One region of the Blautia sp. Sow4_E7 genome, then DNA from elsewhere that is predicted to be linked to it. Evidence: riboswitches for the same ligand, from Rfam matches in the RefSeq annotation. Region 1 holds a riboswitch; each other region holds the start of a gene.
The links. Region 1 has a riboswitch for tetrahydrofolate ahead of ACTQ50_RS08010 (folate family ECF transporter S component). Riboswitches for the same ligand answer to the same signal wherever they lie in the genome.
Positions count from the first base shown of each region.

Region 2: linked by a shared signal. The riboswitch ahead of ACTQ50_RS14885 (folate family ECF transporter S component) and the one ahead of ACTQ50_RS08010 (folate family ECF transporter S component) in region 1 are both predicted to bind tetrahydrofolate.
Region 3: linked by a shared signal. The riboswitch ahead of ACTQ50_RS12595 (folate family ECF transporter S component) and the one ahead of ACTQ50_RS08010 (folate family ECF transporter S component) in region 1 are both predicted to bind tetrahydrofolate.
Region 4: linked by a shared signal. The riboswitch ahead of folE (GTP cyclohydrolase I FolE) and the one ahead of ACTQ50_RS08010 (folate family ECF transporter S component) in region 1 are both predicted to bind tetrahydrofolate.

Region 1 covers NZ_JBQKLL010000010.1:29,337-34,475, reverse strand. Annotated here, with positions in the region: gene ACTQ50_RS08030 (alanyl-tRNA editing protein) at 1-509, shown strand, start outside; gene ACTQ50_RS08025 (amidohydrolase family protein) at 568-1,452, shown strand; gene ACTQ50_RS08020 (hypothetical protein) at 1,433-2,596, opposite strand; gene ACTQ50_RS08015 (hypothetical protein) at 2,593-2,817, opposite strand; THF riboswitch at 2,994-3,095, shown strand; gene ACTQ50_RS08010 (folate family ECF transporter S component) at 3,182-3,742, shown strand; gene ACTQ50_RS08005 (GNAT family N-acetyltransferase) at 3,989-4,744, opposite strand; gene ACTQ50_RS08000 (SGNH/GDSL hydrolase family protein) at 4,832-5,139, opposite strand, start outside.
Region 2 covers NZ_JBQKLL010000033.1:2,359-7,497, forward strand. Annotated here, with positions in the region: gene galT (UDP-glucose--hexose-1-phosphate uridylyltransferase) at 1-489, shown strand, start outside; gene ACTQ50_RS14880 (DUF4209 domain-containing protein) at 943-1,542, shown strand; gene ACTQ50_RS14885 (folate family ECF transporter S component) at 1,729-2,301, opposite strand; THF riboswitch at 2,373-2,470, opposite strand; gene galE (UDP-glucose 4-epimerase GalE) at 2,664-3,680, shown strand; gene ACTQ50_RS14895 (MFS transporter) at 3,925-5,139, shown strand, end outside.
Region 3 covers NZ_JBQKLL010000022.1:27,125-32,263, reverse strand. Annotated here, with positions in the region: gene ACTQ50_RS12605 (energy-coupling factor transporter transmembrane component T family protein) at 1-652, opposite strand, end outside; gene cbiM (cobalt transporter CbiM) at 655-1,659, opposite strand; THF riboswitch at 2,208-2,305, shown strand; gene ACTQ50_RS12595 (folate family ECF transporter S component) at 2,377-2,943, shown strand; gene ACTQ50_RS12590 (beta-N-acetylhexosaminidase) at 3,135-5,021, opposite strand.
Region 4 covers NZ_JBQKLL010000045.1:18,007-23,145, forward strand. Annotated here, with positions in the region: gene folK (2-amino-4-hydroxy-6-hydroxymethyldihydropteridine diphosphokinase) at 140-973, opposite strand; gene folP (dihydropteroate synthase) at 1,024-1,833, opposite strand; gene ACTQ50_RS16935 (HD domain-containing protein) at 1,873-2,370, opposite strand; gene folE (GTP cyclohydrolase I FolE) at 2,367-2,924, opposite strand; THF riboswitch at 3,177-3,273, opposite strand; gene ACTQ50_RS16945 (aminopeptidase P family protein) at 3,407-5,139, shown strand, end outside.

The DNA of each region.
Region 1 (5,139 bases):
TAAAATTCCGCGAAGGTGTCCGTATGGAAATGCTGTCAGGAAAAAGGGTTCAGGATTATCTGAACATGGTAAATGAACAGAACCGCCAGATTTCTGTGAAGCTTTCTGCGAAAATAGATAAAACAGCTGCAGCAGTGGCAAGGCTTCAGGAAGAGAATTTTGTATTAAAGGGGAGGGTGCATGCGCTGGAGGAAGAATTTATTGCCAGTGAAGCTGCCAAATGGAAAGAAAAAGAGAACGTGCTTTTATTCCAGGAGGGAATGGAAGCTGGAAGTGTACAGAAGCTTACAGATGCAATCTTACAGGTTTGCAAGGGACGCTGTGCTGTATTCTCCAGAAATACAGACGGAAGCTATAAATACGCAATGGGAGAGAAAGACGGCGATTTACGCCAGTTTACCAAAGATATGAATGCGGCGCTTAATGGAAGAGGCGGAGGAATGCCGTTCTTTGTGCAGGGGTCTGTGCAGGCATCGGAGAAGGAAATACGTGATTTTTTTGGTAAATAACAGATTCTGCTATAAAATACCTGCCTTATCAGGAGAAAGGAAGCAATCCAGCTGAAATATGAAAGAAATATTTGGAGAATGCCATGCGCATATCATTATGGATGGAGTGAACTATAAAGAAGCAATTTCTATTCATAAAGAAAGTATAAATGATATGGTAATCCGAGCACATCTGAAGGCGTATCAGAAGCTGGGAATTACCTTTGTAAGAGATGGCGGGGACGCTTTAGGTGTATCCAGAAGGGCCAGGGATCTGGCATCAGAATATGGAATTGATTATCGGACACCGGTTTTTGCAATCCACAAAAACGGCCATTATGGAGCTATTGTGGGAAAAGGGTTCGATGATATGAAGGAATATTATGATCGGGTGAAGACTGCAAAAAAACAGGGCGCAGATTTTATTAAAATCATGACAACGGGACTTCTGGATTTTAACAATCACGGTCAGGTTACTGGGACACCTCTGGAGCAGAAAGAGGTTCTGGAAATGGTACACATTGCCCATGAAGAGGGAATGGCAGTCATGAGTCATACCAATGGTATTTACGGGGTACAGACAGCGGTGGAAGCTGGTGTGGATTCCGTGGAACATGGCAATTATATTGATGAAGAAACAATTAAAATGCTGGCGGATAGTGATACCGTGTGGGTTCCAACTCTTGTGACAATACGTAATCTCCGGGGATGTGGACGATATGAAGAGGAGACTCTTATGCCGATTATAGAGCTTGCGCAGAAGAATCTGCAGCTGGCATGGCGATATAAGGTAAAAGTGGCTCTTGGCAGTGACGCAGGTGCTTATATGGTTCCACATGGAACCGGTCTGCGAGATGAATATCAGGCTTTTAAGGATATTCTGGGAGAATCAGATCAGGTATGTTCATGGCTGAGGGATGGAGAAAAAAAGATTCAGGACACTTTCAGGCGTCCTGAATCTTAATGGAAGTATAGATATTAGATTCTTTGGATTTGGTAGGATCAAAGGTAATACGAATACCAGCACCAGCTTCCATGCTGCTGGTAGAAGTATCCTTTGCGCCTTCTGTAAAACAGGTGATAGTTGCTCCGTCACCAGTCTGAAGGGTAACGGTATTGGCGGTATGTCCGATGATCGTGCCGCTGACGGTATAGGAAAGATTGCGGGTAGCAAGGGAATCTGGATCATCTCCGGTAACAGAGGTGATCGTAACGCCTTCCAGTGAATTTCCCTGATACTGTCCCTTGTAATTGATGGTCACATAGGAGCCAGGTGCTGTTCCTCCTTTGAAGTAAGAGGGAATCTGGGAGAGGTCTACATTCAGTGAGCTCTGGGAAGTATCTGCTCCTGTGGGCTGGATAGTCAGAATATTGGAAGAGATATTCTGAATTACTGCATGCAGCTGTTGCTCTTTCCCTGATTCATCAGCAGAATCCTGTGCAGGATCTGGGGTTGGTGTTGGATCTGGAAGTGTCAGCGGATCAATATCTGAAATACTAAGTACTTTCAAGTGGCTGGCATTAAGGGAAGAACCCTGCCCATCCTGATTGGAAGCAAATTTTCCCTTAAAATGAATGTATACCCATACCCCGGCGTGGACACCGTTCTGGTAGTATTGTTCCGTTCCGGTAATGGGGTAGGTAGCTGTTTTGCCCTTTTTATTTTTGATGGTTATGGTGTTGGGAGTTAGGCTCTGGACTTCTCCGTAAGCCTTTCTTTCTTCCAGCTGATTCTTTTTATGAAAGTCATCCACTACTTTTAATGCTTTTACGGTGCTGGTATCGTCATTGGACAGCTGCCCCTCGTAAATCACGCTGATTTCGTCTCCTGTGATCATGCCATCTTCACATTCCAGAGTTGCCTCTGAAACATCAAAGACATAGGTCTGCTCCTGGCTTGCCATAGTGAGCGTAGCACCAGTGAAGTCCTGGAGGGTTCCCTTGATTTCATCCATATAAACCCGCTGTTTGGGGGTATCTGAAGTTTCCTGTGCAGTACTATTATCTGGCTGGGAAGAAGTATAACTGGCAATCAGGTCGCCAGCCGTACATCCAGACAGAGAGAGCAGCACGCAGGAACTAAGAAGTAGCTTTGCGAATTTCTTCATGATTGGTTTATATCCTCCGAATTCAGAAATGGTACAGGAAGAAAGTCAAAAACCTGCCGGTATGCATCCCATTCCTCCAGATTATCAGGCATACGATAGCCAAGTCCTGTACATTCTGTTGTGGCGTTTGTATTCAGGTAATTATCATAAAAAATATTATAAGGGTTTTGAAGAAGCGACTGTTCCCGGGAAGACGATGGCTGTTTTGATCTTATACTCATACGGATACTCCTTTTATCTGATATTTATCCCACATAAGGGGAGCTATTCTTAGAGTATGCGAAAAAGGAAAAAGTATACACAAGGTTACAGCGAACAGTACCTTCAATGTGAATATTATAACAAATACATATTGAAATTTCCATATTTTGTGCTATAATCAGCTTAAATAAATAATAGCGAAGTAGGAATTTATGCGTTAAGTGTTCATTGGCTGGGGAGTCGCCGTGAAACGAAAAGCAGCAGGACTGCTTACGATATATTTTCCGCACCCGTTGCTACATGTGAGAACATCTCATAATGTGGAGGGATTATTATTTATGGTAACTACTCTGTTATTTTAATCATTATGGAGGTGTTTTTTTTATGCGTAAAAACAAACAGACATGGAGCGTCAAGACTCTTGTATTTCTGGCGCTGCTGGTTGCAATCCAGCTTGTATTATCCCGTATCCTGGTAATTGATCTTGGTGTATACCGTATTACACTTGGAACCATTGCTACCGTATTAGCTGGTCTCTGGATGGGACCTGTGGCAGGTGGTGTGGAAGGTGCAGTTGCCGATATTATCGGATGTTTTATGAAAGGCTATGGTGTTAATCCGCTGATCACATTATCTGCTGTGACCTGGGGCGTTGTTGCCGGAGTAGCAGGTAAGCTGATGGCTGAGAAGAGCAGAAAAGTAAAAACAGCGATCATGTGTGCTGGAATTGTAATTTCTGGTGTGGTTGGTACTCTTGGATTTACGACTGCCGGACTGGTAATGATCGGAGCAAACTTCTATGCAATTATGCCGGGACGCCTTGTGCAGTTTGCAATTATGACTCCAATCTATTGTGTGCTTACAAGCCTTCTTTATTTCAGCCCGCTTACAAGTATGGTTGTTGGAAATGTAAGACCAGCGAAGCTGGAAAAGAAGACCGTGTAAAGTTACTGTTGACTGGTAATATTCCGCGAAAAGGTTACTGGTTACAGAATGAAGTGTGACGGTACAAAGAACAGTGCCATACATAGAATAAATAATGAAAATTGAATAATGTGACGTAATATAGATAAGACTGGCTAGTTCATAAATCTATAAAATACGATTCCCCAATAAAAAGACTGTGAACCATTTGTAACTTTACAAATTGGATTCACAGTCTTTTTTAGCAGAGTCTTTTTCAGACAGGCTTTAGTCCGTATGTGTCTGTACCCGGAACCAATATGTATAAACATAATGAAGTCCCAGGGATTCATAAAGATTGCGGGCAGGTGTATTCCCTTCAACCACTTGGAGATAAGCCTTGGTTGCCCCCTTCTTTTTGCCCTCCTTCAGAAGTGCAGTACAGATTTGGCGGGCATATCCCTTGTGGCGAAAATCTTCGCGGACATGAATGGCATAAAGTCCAATATAATTACGATCCAGGATTCCAAGTCCCGTGGCAATGATCTTTCCATTATTCCAGATAGAAGCACACACCGTATCTTTCACAATGGCGTGATACATGGAGGGAACTACTGCGCGGTGAACGGGATTAATGGTTCCCTTCAGATCAAAGAGACTTTCAATCCAGATATCAGGAATGTCATCTGTAAGCGTCACCAGATCACATGGAGCAGAAAGATCTGTTCCATCTAAGGAAGCAGCCATAACATTGGTGGTATGCTGGATTTCATAGTCGCGGTTTTCCAAAAGGTAATCAAAGTCAGGAGAGACCAGAGGGCTGATCTTAAAAATTGCCGGACTTCCCAGGCGCGCATACTCTGCCTCACAAAAAGAAACCTTTTCTCTCCAGGAGAGGGTAGAGGTTCCAAATTGTTCGACGCTGTTGGTTCGGTGTGTATAGAAATAGGAAAAACGGAGGATCCACCCATCATAAAGCTCCATTTTATGGGAGGGCCAGGCATTTAATGACATATCTTCGATTTCTTTGATTATCTTATCCATTGAAAAACCTTCTTTTACTTTAGAATTTAAATGTAATTATACATAAATCATGTGGGGAATGCAACTACACCGGAGTGTGTTTAAAAATCATTCGCCGTAAAATGAAAGCAGCAAAGGATACAATTTGTCCGCAATAAGCTTCTGTCCCTGTTCTGTAAGATGAATTCCGTCGACTGTAACTGCGGCATATCCATAGCGGTGTACCTCTTCATTTAGTTCTTTATGTAAGGAAATATAAGGCAGTTGAAAACTTTCTGCAAGTTCTTTTATGATTTCCTGCATGTCAGAAAGAAGGGGAAGCCACGTTTTATAAAAGGCTGGCCAGGAAAAAAGAAAAGGCTCCATCAAAATAATATGAGGGATGGATTTTGTTAATATTGTTAAAAGTTCTGTAT
Region 2 (5,139 bases), on a different contig from region 1:
GATGAAGCAGCCTTTGTATTTGCCAATACGGACGGAGAGCCACATAATACCATAACCCCAATTGCCCGTAAAGTGGAAGATGTATACGAGCTGGATCTGACACTTCGCAATAATATTACGACGAAAGAACATCCACTTGGTGTATATCATCCACATGCACAGTACCATCATATTAAAAAGGAAAATATCGGACTGATCGAGGTAATGGGGCTTGCAGTTCTTCCAGCCCGATTAAAAGAAGAACTGGAGCTTTTAGAGGAATACATTTTATCTGGAAAAGATATTTCTTCAAATGAAAAAATAGCAAAGCATGAGGATTGGGTGAAAGAATTGCTGGAAAAATATCCGGATATTAATGCAGAGAACATTCATGCAATTCTTCAAAAAGAAGTAGGACTGGTGTTTGTACATGTGCTGGAAGATGCCGGAGTTTATAAATACACACCAAAAGGAAGAGAAGATTTTATGCGTTTTGTGGACAGTTTATAGGACGTATTCTGATCGTGATTATAATGAATGCTGTAGTATGAAGTACAAAACTACAGAACAAGAAAATATTTTATAACAGCAGTTGCAGCCGGTATCTCATGATATATAAAATGAGAATATCGGCTGCTTTTCATTATTTATTTTTACCCTAAAAAGGTAATCTGCTGAAAACCAAAACTGTAGTTTGGATCTCAACTGAAAAAATTGAATTTTTCTGTTACCATCCACTATTTTTTACGATATATATTATGAATGGAAATATTTTTATTCAAAAAGGCGCCTTATCGCGCCTTATCTGTTGCTGGTCAGATTATGGACAGTGACTTTTATCTTAAAGAACCCCGGAGGACAACCTGTAAATGAATGATGATGAAATTATAAATCTGTTTTTGAAAAGAGATGAGAATGGAATTATAGAACTGAGTACTAAGTATCATCCCTATTGCTACAAGATTGCCTGGAATTTATTGGCGAATAGAGAAGATTGTTGCACAAACAACAGTTGGAAATGCTTTTGAATATATTCGCACTAATTATGTAATTGAAGAGAAGGATATAAGAGATATTGTTGCGAAAAGCGTTATTGTCCCGAATGATCGAAAAGAATCATATAGCAAAGGCCTTTTAGCAGGCTTTACTGGTGATTTTATTACTGCTTTAAGTATTCTTGTTCCACAGATTGAAAATGCAGTCAGGTGTTTAGCTATCGAATGCGGTGAACCTGTGTACAATATAAATGAAGAGGGAATAGAAGAAATAAAAACAATGCATGCAGTTTTGGAACTGGAAGGTATAAAAGACTGTCTGGATGAAGACCTTTTGCTTGCATTGAAAACAATTTTTTGTTCTAAATTTGGATTTAACATACGAAATAATATTGCCCATGGAATCTTCTCAGACAATTTTTTTCAAAGTTTCAAAGCACTTTATGTGTGGTGGTTTGCATTGAAATTTTGTTATCTATTTACAGGAAAACTACAATTAGAGAATAGAGATAAGGTCAATAATAAGCTAAACAAATTATTAGAGACAACAAACAGAGTTTCCGAATAAAGTTTTTGGTAATCGAGGAAAGCAGCGGGTACATAAGTTGCGATGATTTATTATAATTTTAAGTGATTATTGATAAAGCTAGAAATTTCTAAAGATGATAAAAAATGCGGATATCAGTGGCTTATGAAGCATTGGAATATCCGCATTTTTATATTCATATGAGTAAGTTGTCATACTTTGAAATATTTACAGTTGCTTTATAGCCTGTTTCCTAAAAAGATTAAAAATTCCTGTCTGTTCAATCAATCTTGTGATGGTAAAGAAGATAAAGGAATCAATTGGCCACATGATCAAGTTCTTTACAGTACGCATTGGGAGGATTGCAAGGAATCCTTTTCCGTAGAGCATGTCCAGCCATAAGGTATTTAACAGAACATTTACAATCAGAACGACAACCAGTTTTGCAATCAGCACGCGACGGAAAGTGAGCTTATGTTTGTAGTAAAAATATCCATAAATAAATGCCGCGAGCATTGCGTTAAAGGTGAACCCAAAGAAAAATGGACCATCAGGGCGGATAAAGAATTTCACAATATCCAGCACACCGGCAAACAGACATCCGGTAATGGGTCCAAACAGATAATCAGCAATCTGGTTTGGGATACCGGAAAATCCAATTTTTACATAGGGACCGATATTGATAGAAGCAACTGAATTTAAAATCAGTGCCAGGGCAGCAAGCATTGCACAGACTGCCAGTGTAGAAGTGGTTTTCAGCTCTTTGGCTGAGGTGAGAAACATGTTCTTTGTTTTCTCCATAAAAAAATTACCTCCTTTTCTTTTTTCGCTCACAATAGGAGATAATTTATGGATTCATATTTATCTTCTGTTGCAGCGAGAAGCAATCCACGAACCGCAAGATTTCTCTTTTCGTCCTCCGGCAACTCTCCATCCGGAAGGCACTTTACGCTCATGAATTTACTCTGCATTACTTTACATGGGGCAGTATATAGCAGATTATTGGAAAAAGCAAGAAAAAATATATAAAAATATAAGTTTTTGCAATTAAGAAATCAGACAAGAAATCGTGGCATTTTCTCCATATTTTCTAAAACTTTGTCCATATGTTTTTACAAAAATCAGACTATAATAAAAGAAAAAACCGTTCAGGAGGAATCATTATGGCAATTTTAGTTACAGGTGGTGCTGGTTATATTGGAAGCCACACGGTAGTGGAGCTTCAGAATGCAGGATATGATGTTGTGGTACTGGACAATTTAAGCAATGCAAGTGAAAAAGCACTGGACAGAGTATCAAAAATCACAGGAAAACCAGTGAAGTTTTATAAGGCAGATATTCTGGACAGAGATGCTTTAAATGATATTTTTGACAAGGAAACTATTGAGTCCTGCATCCATTTTGCAGGTTTGAAGGCAGTTGGAGAATCTGTGGTTAAGCCCTGGGAGTATTATGAAAATAACATAGCAGGCACTTTAACCCTGGTTGATGTAATGAGAAAACATAATGTGAAAAATATTATTTTCTCTTCCTCAGCAACTGTATATGGAGATCCGGCACAGATTCCGATTACAGAAGAATGCCCAAAGGGACAGTGTACGAATCCGTATGGCTGGACAAAATCCATGCTGGAACAGGTGCTTACCGATATCCAGAAAGCAGATCCAGAATGGAATGTTATGCTTCTTCGTTACTTTAATCCAATTGGCGCACATAAGAGTGGAACAATTGGAGAGAACCCAAATGGCATTCCCAATAACCTTATGCCATATATTACACAGGTAGCAGTTGGTAAGCTGAAGGAACTTGGTGTATTTGGAAATGATTATGATACTCCGGATGGAACTGGTGTAAGAGACTATATTCATGTTGTGGATCTGGCAAAGGGGCATGTAAAAGCGCTTAAGAAAATCGAGGAAAATCCTGGGCTTGCGATTTACAATCTGGGAACCGGAAAGGGCTATAGTGTTCTTGATATTGTAAAGAATTTTGAAGCTGCAACTGGTGTGAAAATTCCATATGTGATCAAACCTCGCCGAGCCGGAGATATTGCAACTTGTTATTGTGATGCATCTAAGGCAGAAAAAGAGCTTGGCTGGAAAGCAGAAAACGGTATCCGTGAGATGTGTGAAGATTCCTGGAGATGGCAGTCTAATAATCCGCAGGGATATGAAGAATAGGATGTATATTTAAAATAAGAGAGCTGTAAGATGCAGCCCTCTTATTTTTTTGAATAATTGACCTTATGTTATAAATGAACGCATTTTTTATCCTGAAATGTTCTATTTTTTAAAATTCTACAATTTTGTGCATGTTTTGTTAAATGTTGTTTATGTAATTTTGGGAAAGATAAAGATATAATTATATTCGGATTAAGGAAGTACGAAAATAAACCTGAAAAAACAGGAGAAAGAGAAGGAAAACATGGAAGAAAAAAGATATTTGAAATGGTACAACAAAGTCGGATACGGTTCCGGAGATGTGGCTGGAAATGTGGTATATGCATTCCTTTCCACCTTCGTAATGCTCTATCTGACCAATACTGTTGGATTGAACCCGGGTATTGTAGGAACATTGATTGCAGTATCAAAACTGTTTGATGGAGTGACCGATATTTTCTTCGGCTCTATGATTGATAAGACAAAAACAAAAATGGGAAAAGCAAAACCCTGGATGCTGTATGGTTATATCGGCTGTGCAGTTACTTTGATCGGTGTATTTGCAATTCCGGAAAGTCTTGGACAGACAGCGCAGTATGCATGGTTCTTTATTGCATATTCCCTGTTAAATGCAGTGTTCTATACAGCAAATAACATTGCATATTCAGCTCTTACAGCTCTGATTACCAAAAACAGCAAAGAACGTGTAGAAATGGGATCTTACCGTTTTATCTTTGCATTTTCTACCAGTCTTTTGATCCAGTCTGTCACTATCAAGTTTGTTGAGATTATGGGAGGGGGAGCTGCTGGATGGAGAATTGTAGCAATCATTTATGCCATCATTGGACTTATTATAAATACAGTTTCTGCATTATCTGTAAAAGAGCTTCCAGAAGAAGTCTTAAACGAAGATGCATCAAGCGCAGTAGATGAAAAATATAGCCTTATTGAAGCTGCAAAACTGTTATTTTCCAACAGATTTTATATTATGATCTGCGTAACCTACATTCTGCAGCAGATTTATTCCGCAATGCTCAGTATGGGTATTTATTACATGATGTATGTATTGAAAAACGAGGATCTGTTCCCGGTATTTTCCTGGGCAATCAATATCCCGTTAATCATTGCACTGGTTATTACACCATCTTTAGTAGCAAAATGGAAAGGGTTATATAAGCTGAATCTGGTTGGATATACCATTGGAACCATTGGACGTGCCCTTGTAGTAGTTGCTGCTTATATGGGAAGCGTACCGCTTATGATTGCCTTTACAGCCGTTGCTGCATTTGGTATGGGACCATGGCAGGGTGATATGAATGCGGTGATTGCTAACTGTTCAGAGTATACTTATCTGACAAAGCATAAACGTGTAGACGGAACCATGTATTCCTGTACTTCCCTTGGTGTGAAACTTGGAGGAGGACTTGGAACTGCGATTACAGGCTGGCTTCTGGAATTCAGCCACTTTAACAGTTCACTT
Region 3 (5,139 bases), on a different contig from region 1:
TAAAAGTGATTCCCAAAATTCCGGATAAAGCCTTTGCTTTTTTGGGGTTCTTTCCTACAGATCTGAGTCTGACAGCAGTCAGCATATCGGAACAGACCTCTCCCAAAACTGAAATGTATTTTAATGTAATATCCAGAGTGAAAACAAATAAAGACGGAATATGAAACGCCCGCAGACTTCCAGTTAATTTATTCCAGGAAGTTCCTGCTGACAAAATTCCCATAAGGGTTACCGATACATATACCCGGAAGGTAATGTTCATCAGCGTCTTGGGATTTCCGGAAAACACAGAGGGAAGGAGAATTAAAACAGACAGAAGAACTGCTCCTATGGTTCCGCTTAAAATCTGCCGGATTGCAGACACCTGAAAAAAAGCAAGCCTTACCGTTACCGCTGCACACATAAACAATACGAACAGATAATTATGGGAACAGGCTGTAAGAAAAATATATAAGATCGTATAAAACAGTTTCAAGGAAGGACTGGCAGAAATTCTGCCATCCTTCCCTTCCTGAAACTGCAGTCTGGAAAGCACAGATAAAAGGGCTTTTGTGCTTTTGGTTATAAATGCATCCTTATCCTTAGATGGGACATAGGGTTCCTGGCTGTACATCCAGTCAGGAAGCTGATTCTCTTCTTTGTAATTTTCCATTGTCATGCAGCTTTCTTTTTGAAATCTACTTTTTCTTTCATAACAGAAGAAATCAGTTTAAATATGATCACCAAAAGTGCTGCCCCCACCACTGCTGAAAGAATATAAGCAGTCCATTCTGGCATTCCAGACATGGAATAGTCCGGGAACAAAGCAGATAATGTAAATCCGTTTTCCATTCTTGCCGGTGTATAGCCAAGCTGGGTGCCTTTGCTTATCAGAGACGCAATTTCATCCACGCCCCATTCTCCCCATGCAGTACCGGTTGCCAGAAGTCCAAGGGGTGTCAGCACGATCAGGGCTGCCATTAACATATATAACGGTTTAAATGCGGTTTTGTCCGGAATCTCGTCCAGTGCTTTAGGCGTAACTTTTTCCACAAAAGCCAATACTGCTGCTGTTAGCACGATCTCCGCAAGACCAAATAAGGTAATATGGCCGATCATCATAGCAGGAATAGAAACGCTTAATGGGTACGGGCAGTAAAGAGCCTGTCCTTCTGCGCTTTTAAACAACAATGGCTGGATTCCAAATTCAACAGCGGCACAAAAAGCGGCAGCATTGATTCCTACATAAGAACCAATTGCAGCACTAAGTTTTCTCATACCTGTCTTCTTTAAAAGCAGTTTATACAGGAAAAATCCAAGATAAGGTAATACAAATGCCATGTTAAAACAGTTTGCCCCAAACGCAAGGATTCCCCCATCTCCAAACAAAAGTGCCTGGATCAGCAAGGCAATGGAGACGGAAATACATCCTGCTGCGGGATTTCCGGTAAGAATTGCGATCAGGGTTCCTCCTACCGCATGTCCGGTTGTTCCTCCCGGGAGGGGAATATTAAACATCATCCCCAGGAATGAAAATGCAGCTCCAATGCCAAGAAGCGGCATCTTGGATTTCGGGATTTCTTTTTTCACTTTATTGATGGAATATCCCCAGACTGGAACCATAGCAGCGGTCATTACAGCGCAGGTGGAGGGGCTTAAATAGTTTTCGGGTATATGCATGGATATACTTCCTTTCCCATAATATTTTATTCGGTGCGCTCCTCGTAATGATAGTATTGTAGCACTGCTCTTTTACAGCAACAACCCACCCTGGGGGGTCTGAACCTATTCTAATTCGGAATGGATCTGGCTCTTTTTTTCATACCAGCCAGCCAAATACGTCCAGATCAATGCCGCATTTTTTCCGTTCTATTTTTTACTGCCGCCTTTACCAATAGCATCATACTACGCGATTTTTTAACATTTTATTGTTTCAGGAAGCCCAATTTTATTGTAATTAAGTAAATTATCCATAATAATTCTTATTGAGCTGTTCCATTGCACTTTCTAATAAAATCAGCGCTGCTCCTTCTGCGACTTCCTGTTCCGCTTCATATATTGCCTGATTGAAATTGTATCGTAATTATGAACCCGTGTAAATTGATATTTGTATTTTCTGACACATCTCCGAAACCGTATCCGACTTTGTTGTACCATTTTATCTAATTTTACATATTTTTTTCTTGCTTTTTCCAGTAATCTGCTATATACTGCCCCTTGTAAAGTAATGCAGAGTAAATTCATGAGCGTAAAGTGCCTTCCGGATGGAGAGTTGCCGGAGGACGAAAAGAGAAATCTTGCGGTTCGTGGATTGCTTCTCGCTGCAACAGAAGATAAATATGAATCCATAAATTATCTCCTATTGTGAGCGAAAAAAGAAAAGGAGGTAATTTTTTTATGGAGAAAACAAAAAACATGTTTCTCACTTCAGCCAAAGAGCTGAAAACCACTTCTACCCTGGCAGTCTGTGCAATGCTTGCTGCCCTGGCACTGATCTTAAATTCAGTTGCTTCTATCAACATCGGTCCCTATGTAAAAATTGGATTTTCCGGTATTCCAAATCAGATTGCTGATTATCTGTTTGGACCTATTACTGGATGTCTGTTTGCCGGTGTGCTGGATATTGTGAAATTCTTTATCCGCCCGGATGGACCATTTTTCTTTGGATTTACCTTTAATGCAATGCTTGCGGCATTTATTTACGGATGTTTTTACTACAAGCATAAGCTCACCTTCCTCCGTGTGCTGGTTGCAAAGCTGGTAGTCGTTCTGATCGTAAACGTCCTGTTAAATACCTTATGGCTGGACATGCTCTACGGAAAAGGCTTCCTAGCAATCCTTCCAATGCGTACTGTAAAGAACTTGATCATGTGGCCAATTGATTCCTTTATCTTCTTTACCATCACAAGACTGATTGAACAGACAGGAATTTTTAATCTTTTTAGGAAACCGGCTGTCAACTGATTTTATTTGTAAACTACATATTTCAATTATAAAAAAAGCAGCGGATATTTGACCTTTGTGGAAAGTCAAAATATCCGCTGCTTTAATATTATTATACTACCCAAAAGAAAAGTGACTATCTCATGGAAAACAACTGCTGTAGTTTTAGCTGCTCGGTCGAAGCAACCGAAAACAATCGGTCTGTCTGCTTTTTATATGGTATCGATCAGGTCACTTCCACTGATGATCTGGCTCCAGCGGTTTTCCCGCTTGTCTGCATTTTTCTCAAAGTATGGAAGACGCGCCTCTTCCAATTCCTCCAGACACGGGATGCTTCCCTCCAGATACTTTTTCACTCTGCGCCTGGTGCTATTAAGTCTGGTGAGCACAGCTCCTAGCTTCACATCCATCAGTTCATAGCCAAAGGGCTTTGCCTCTGACATCCACAGGTCTTCCCTTAAGATTTTCATCTCTTCCAGATTCTGAATGGTTTCTGGAATTTCTTTTTCACAGATTTCCTTTAAAGCCAGCAGCTGGTTCTTATCATAGGCTGCTTTCATGCGTACACCAAGATCTGCCTTATCTGACAGCACAGCTGCCAGCTTTTCATAATAGGTAAATAGCGCTGCATATTCTGGAGAGTTCTCCTGGCAGGCTGCCATCTGCTCCTTTAATTTCTCATAGTAGGCACCTGTGTCAACACCGCTCATCACCACCTCCTGGTCAAAAATCCCTGCCAGTGGATCCTGATACAGAAGATATTTGGATGGATTCTGCGCTTCCTGATTTGCCTTTCCACTTAAGAACAACGAGTCGAAAGCATCCAAAGCCATGAAGTCTTTCAGATTTCCGCCCACGCACTCCTTAAACTCTTCTTCCAGTACCTTTTCATTGTATTCCTGATGGAATCCAAGATGTGCAAACAGTGCCACTCCTGGCCATACTGCATCCACTGGGGTTTCTGCACCATTATCCATCCAGGCGGTACAAAGTACCTCTTTCATCTGGTATTTCTTGCAGGTCTGAAGGGCTGCCTTTGTGCAGGCAAAGGTCTTGGAGTAATTGGGCGCGATTCCATTCCAGATCCAGGATCCTCCTGCAAAGATCACATCATCGGAAAGCTGCTTGTGAATGTTCAGCATTTTTTCATAAGCTTTCTCATCATCATGGTAATAATCCCAGTATACCAGACCAAGCCCTTTTTCCGGCTTTTCCCAGGAAGAACAATCCGCATCAGCAGGCACTTCGTAATAACCGCCGTTTGTATTGGCTGTGATATACATATCACTCCAGATCATAGGCTCCAGACCAAGTTTTTTACAGATTGCAAGAACACGTTTGCAATGTTCTCTGACAAGGACAGAACCCTTTTCGTAACCGTTTTCTTTCAGATATTTTCCAAGTCCCAGAAGGACAGCTTCATCCATACCAAGATGTACACGACGGGTGGAGAAAGAATCTTTTACGCTTTGAAGCAGCTTCTCAATAAATACATAGGTTTCTTCTTTTCCCACGATCAGAACATCTGCAGAATCTTTGATCTCATTTTTAACAGGCCATTTCAGGGCATTGTGTAAATGTGCCAGAGTCTGGATACAGGGAACCAGCTCGATTCCAAACATGGAAGCATATGCATCCATTTCCTGGATTTCAGCTTTCGTATAGCGTCCACGGTAACTGCCGAAATAGAATTCTCCAGGTACTTCGTAGGTATCCTCTGTATACAACATCAGTACATTCATTCCCATTTTGGCAAGTGTCCGGATCATGGATTTTACTTTTTCTACTGTAAATACAGCATTTCTGGAACAGTCCAGCATAAATCCATTTCGTTCAAAATATACCGTTTCCTGATTTTCATATGTATCTGTCTTTAAATGATGGACGGCCTGATTCAGGCCTCTGTAATAATGGGCTGCTTCTTTACAGATGATCTGGATCTTGTTTTCCTCTCGTTTTACAGTGAGCTGTAGTTTCTGTTCAAAATTAACCTGTATTTCCAGATTTTTTGGAATTTGCGGCATTCCTTCCAGTAATGCTTCTGTACCCGCCTTTAGTTTTTCACATTCCATAACAGAAGGTGCAAACGAAATCTTCATGGCTTTCTCCCTCCTCTTGTCGTTGCATTCTAGTAAATCCGTTTTAGTATACACCCGTATTTTCCTGTTTGTCTATGAACAGAACAATAGGAAACATGGACAAAATGAGAGACCAGAA
Region 4 (5,139 bases), on a different contig from region 1:
GTTGGTTGAACCGCTGTATACGGAATCGTACGGTGGTGTGATAGCACGGATTACGAATGCAGTCGGCAGCAGTGGGAGCGCCATAGGCGCGGAACAGCTGACTTTCATATGTGATGTCGCCGGTAGGCGACATGTTCGTTTAGCGGCAAAGAAGAGTATTTAAAAGCTGTGAAATTGTCTGATTTAGTACAGGATGCCTGAGGTAAGGTGCAATCTGGTTCATAGGAGCCAGCACAAATTCACGATTCTGCATATCCGGATGGGGAATGTGAAGATCTGCAGTATCAATGATTTCCTGATCATAAAACAGAATATCCAGATCCAGAGTACGAGGCCCCCAGTGAATAATACGTTCCCGGTTCGCCTCCTGTTCCAGCTGATGGAGACGCTCCAGCAATTCTTCCGGTGAAAGAAGGGTGCGCATTTTCAAAACTCCATTCAGAAATTCATCCTGATCGGTAACGCCATAAGGTTCTGTTACAAGATAATCAGAAACAGCCTCTATCCGGCATCCTTTTGTTTTTTTCAAACCACGTATCCCATTGTCGATGAACAGCTTTTTATCGCCCATATTAGAGCCAAAAGCAATGTATGCAGTATGCCATTTTCTTGTGATTTCCACAGATACGGTTTTCAGTGGAAGACCAACAGGAGCCCAGGGCTTCTCAATTTTCAGTGTGATCTGTTCCAGACCGGAAAGAGAGTCGAGCAGCATCTCTGCAAGATTTTCTGCAAGCGCTTCCAAAAGCTTAAAAGTATGTTTTTGGGTAAAATCCGTAATCATGTGGCTGACTTCTCCGTAATTAATAGAAGAAGACAGGTCATCCGTTAACCCTGCCTGACGTGTGTGCGTAAAGAGGGTGGCAGAAATAACAAATTTTTGTCCAAGTACATTTTCTTCCGGATAAACACCATGGTTGGCAAAAATTTCCAGTTCTTTAATTTCTATTTTATCAAATCTGGTTTCATCCATAACAGTTGTTCCTTTCTGTTGACTATTTACAATTTTGAAAAATTTGAATTTTAATTACAACCCCAAATTGCTTCTGTCATCTGGATCACGCGTCTGTTCTCCTTGACATCATGAACACGTACAAAAGAACAGCCCTTCATCACACCAATTACACTGGTAGCCAGTGTTCCCTCTACACGCTGGTCTACAGGCAGATCAAGTGCCAGTCCGATCATCGACTTGCGTGAGGTACCAAGAAGAACCGGAAAGCCCAGATTCTGGAAAAGCTCCAGATGCTTCATGGTTTCCAGATTCATCTCAAATGTTTTTCCAAATCCAACCCCTGGGTCGAGAATGATTTTATCTTCTTTGATCCCTGCTTTTCTTGCAAGGTTGACACATTCCTGTGTTTCAGAAAGCATATCAATGAGAAAATTGTTATATTCTGTATTGGACTTATTGTGCATGAGACAGCATGCAGCATCGTATTTTGCAATTACAGCTCCCATTTTAGAATCATATTTTAATCCCCAGATATCGTTGACCAGGTCTGCGCCGGCCTGAATCGCGCTTTCTGCCACGCTGCTTTTGAAGGTATCTACAGAAATGGGAACGTCAAAACGTTTTCTGACTGTTTCTATAACGGGTAAAACTCTCTGAGCTTCTTCCTCCGCACTGACCGGCGTGTGTCCGGGACGCGTAGACTCCCCGCCGATATCGATAATATCCGCACCATCCGCGATCATGGCTTCTGTATGCCGCAAAGCTTCATCTAAATGATTCCATTTCCCACCATCGGAAAAAGAATCAGGAGTAATATTTAAAATTCCCATTATATAAGTGTGATTTTGTGTATCAAAAAAACGATTTCCAATTTTCATAAACAGAAACCATCCTCTCTGTTAGATTTTTTAGAAAACTCAATATTCAATTGTCAGATTTTTTTTCTCAGAAGGCCAGTAACATTCTGAGGCTGCTGAACATGAAAAACAATTTCTGGATTTTTTATCAGCTTTATATAGCAGGTTTGACAATTTTTGGTCAGAACAATCGTTCCTGTGCTGACTGATCGCAGATAGTATTTCTTTTTTTTCCTGCTCTGTAAAGTGCAGGTCTGTCAGAATCTTTCCGGCTATTTCGGCTCCTGCAATGTCATGGGGAATACCCAACAGATATTGCTGCGCGCGGCCAATGTCATGAAGAAGAGCAGTGGCATAAATGATCTCCCTGGACAGATTAAGCTTGTCTTCCAGAGAATAAATATACATCAGCCTGGCAACATCCAGAAAGTGTTCAGGCGTATGTCGGCAGAAAATACGATCTTTTTCAAGCTCCTGTATTTTCTCACAGTGTTTTTGATAAAGGGGATGGCGCCAGATTAAAGAAATACGGTTTGTTTCAGAAAAAGAACTGCTCATTTTCCGACCATGGAAAGGAACATTTTCTGCAGCTCCTTATCTTCTTTGAAAGCTCCGCGGGTTACAGTTGTAATTGTTTTGCTGCCTGGCTTTTTAACGCCTCGCATGGTCATGCAGGTGTGTTCTGCTTCCAGCATAACCATAATTCCCTTCGGAGAGAGGGCACGCTCCAGAGCGTCCGCAATCTGTACCGTGAGGCGTTCCTGGATCTGCGGCCTTCTGGCGTAAACTTCTACCGTACGTGCCAGCTTGCTTAATCCTGTGACTTTTCCATCGGGAATATAAGCCAGGTGTGCCTTACCATAAAAAGGCATCAGATGATGTTCGCACATAGAGTAAAAAGTAATATCTTTTTCCAATACGATTTCATTATTTTCTACTGGAAACTGCTTCAGTAAATGGTGATCTGCTTCCTGATCAAGACCACCGTAAATTTCCTCGCACATACGTGCAATTCTGTCGGGAGTATCAATCAGTCCCTCCCGGGTAATATCCTCACCGATTCCTTCCAGAAGCAGACGGATGGCCTGTTCTACTTTTTGTTTGTCAACCATTCAAAATAACCTCCTTTGTATTTGATTACGGAGACTATCCTTTTTTGACAAAACCGGGGAAGGATTTTCGAATTCGAATATCTGCCTGTTTAATACGCAAAAAAAGGATATCTCCAATTGTGATAGAATGTATGTCGAAAACATTCCCTTGAGCCTGTTAAAAATCGTTTCCACAAATCGCAACGTGCATCTTGCAGAAATTCCCTTTCGGGTAGGCTCTGACACAATATGAGATATCCCTCTTATAGTGCTTGCAACGGGTGCGGATAATATACCGTAAGACGTGCTTTTCGTTTCAGTGACAACTCCCCATTCACTGAACACTTGACGCATAAAATCCTATTTTGCATATCATTCATTTCGAAAGTAAGTATATCACGTCTTTGTGGAATAGAAAAGAGTTTTTTCTTAAACAGGTTGCGAAAGGATACTGTGGATATTATAATAGGAATAGACAAAATTCACTGGAAGGAGTCAGTTTTATGACAGTTAAAGAACGAATCACCGCACTTCGGGAAGTAATGGCAGAGAAGAAAATAGATGCTTATCTTGTTCCCACAGATGATTTTCATGCATCTGAATATGTAGGAGAATACTTTAAGTGCAGAAAATATATTACAGGTTTTACCGGATCTGCTGGCAGAGCAGTCATCATGCAGGATATGGCTGGATTGTGGACAGATGGAAGATATTTTATCCAGGCGGCGGCACAGCTGGAGGGAACGGGTGTAGAGCTTTTTAAAATGGGAGAACCAGATGTTCCCACTGTGCACCAGTTTCTGGAAGAAAAATTAGGCGAGGGAATGTGTCTTGGTTTTGACGGAAGAACCGTCAGCGCCAAAGAAGCAGATGAACTGGTCGAACTTCTTGCAAAAAAAGGAGCTGCTCTTCAGACAGATTCTGATCTGGTAGGAGAAATCTGGAAAGATCGTCCGGCACTTTCCTGTGAACCGGTTATGGAACTGGATGTAAAATGGGCAGGCGAATCCCGTGCTGACAAATGTGCAAGAATCCGTAAATCAATGGAAGAGAAAGGTGCAGATGGATTTGTACTGACTTCTCTGGATGACATTGCATGGCTGCTGAATATTCGTGGCGGCGATGTACATTGCTGTCCGGTTGTTCTCTCTTATTTGGTCATGACCAAAACAGAAATCAGGCTGTTTGCAAATGAAAAAGCATTTTCGGCTTCAATTCTGGACGCATTATCTAAGGATGGCGTAACCATTCTGCCCTATGACAGCATTTATGAATATGTAAAAACATTTGAGAAAGACATGACAGTTCTTCTTTGTAAAAAGAAAGCCAACTGTCGTCTGGTAAACAGTATTCCGAAGGAAGTAACGATTCTGGATGAAGCCAACCTGACTTTTCTTCCGAAATCAATTAAAAATCCAGTAGAAGTAGAAAATGAACGTATCGCTCATATCAAAGATGGAGTTGCGCTTACTAAATTCATCTGCTGGCTAAAGAAAAATGTAGGAAAAATTCCAATGACAGAGTTAAGCGCAGGAGAGAAGCTGTACAGCTTCCGTGCCCAGCAGGAGAACTTTATCGATAACAGCTTTGACCCCATTATTTCTTATGGCATTCATGCTGCCATCAACCATTATTCTGCAACACCAGAGACAGATATTGCCATTGAGCCTGGCAATTTCCTTCTGGCAGACACAGGCGGACACTATTACGAAGGTACTACAGATACCACCCGCACAATTGTTATGGGCTCTGTGAATGACGAGCAGAAGAAATATTTTACCGCTGTTTTACGTGGCATGCTGAACCTTGGAAATGCCAAATTCCGTTATGGCTGTACTGGTGTAAATCTGGATTATCTGGCGCGTGGTCCGTTATGGGAAATGGGACAGGATTTTAATCATGGAACGGGACATGGAGTTGGTTATCTTCTGAATGTTCATGAAGGACCAAACAGCTTTCGCTGGAGAATTATTCAGGGAGATAATGCAGTATTGGAAGAGGGTATGATCACATCGGATGAGCCTGGATACTATGTGGAAAACCAATATGGAATCCGCCACGAAAACCTGCTTGTATGCAAAAAAGCAGAGAAAACCTCATTTGGTCAGTTTATGTGCTTTGAACATCTGACTATGGTACCGTTTGATCTGGATGCTGTTGTTCCGGAACTGATGACCATGCAGGAACGGGCGCTTCTTAATAATTATCATGCACAGGTATATAAAAAGATTTCTCC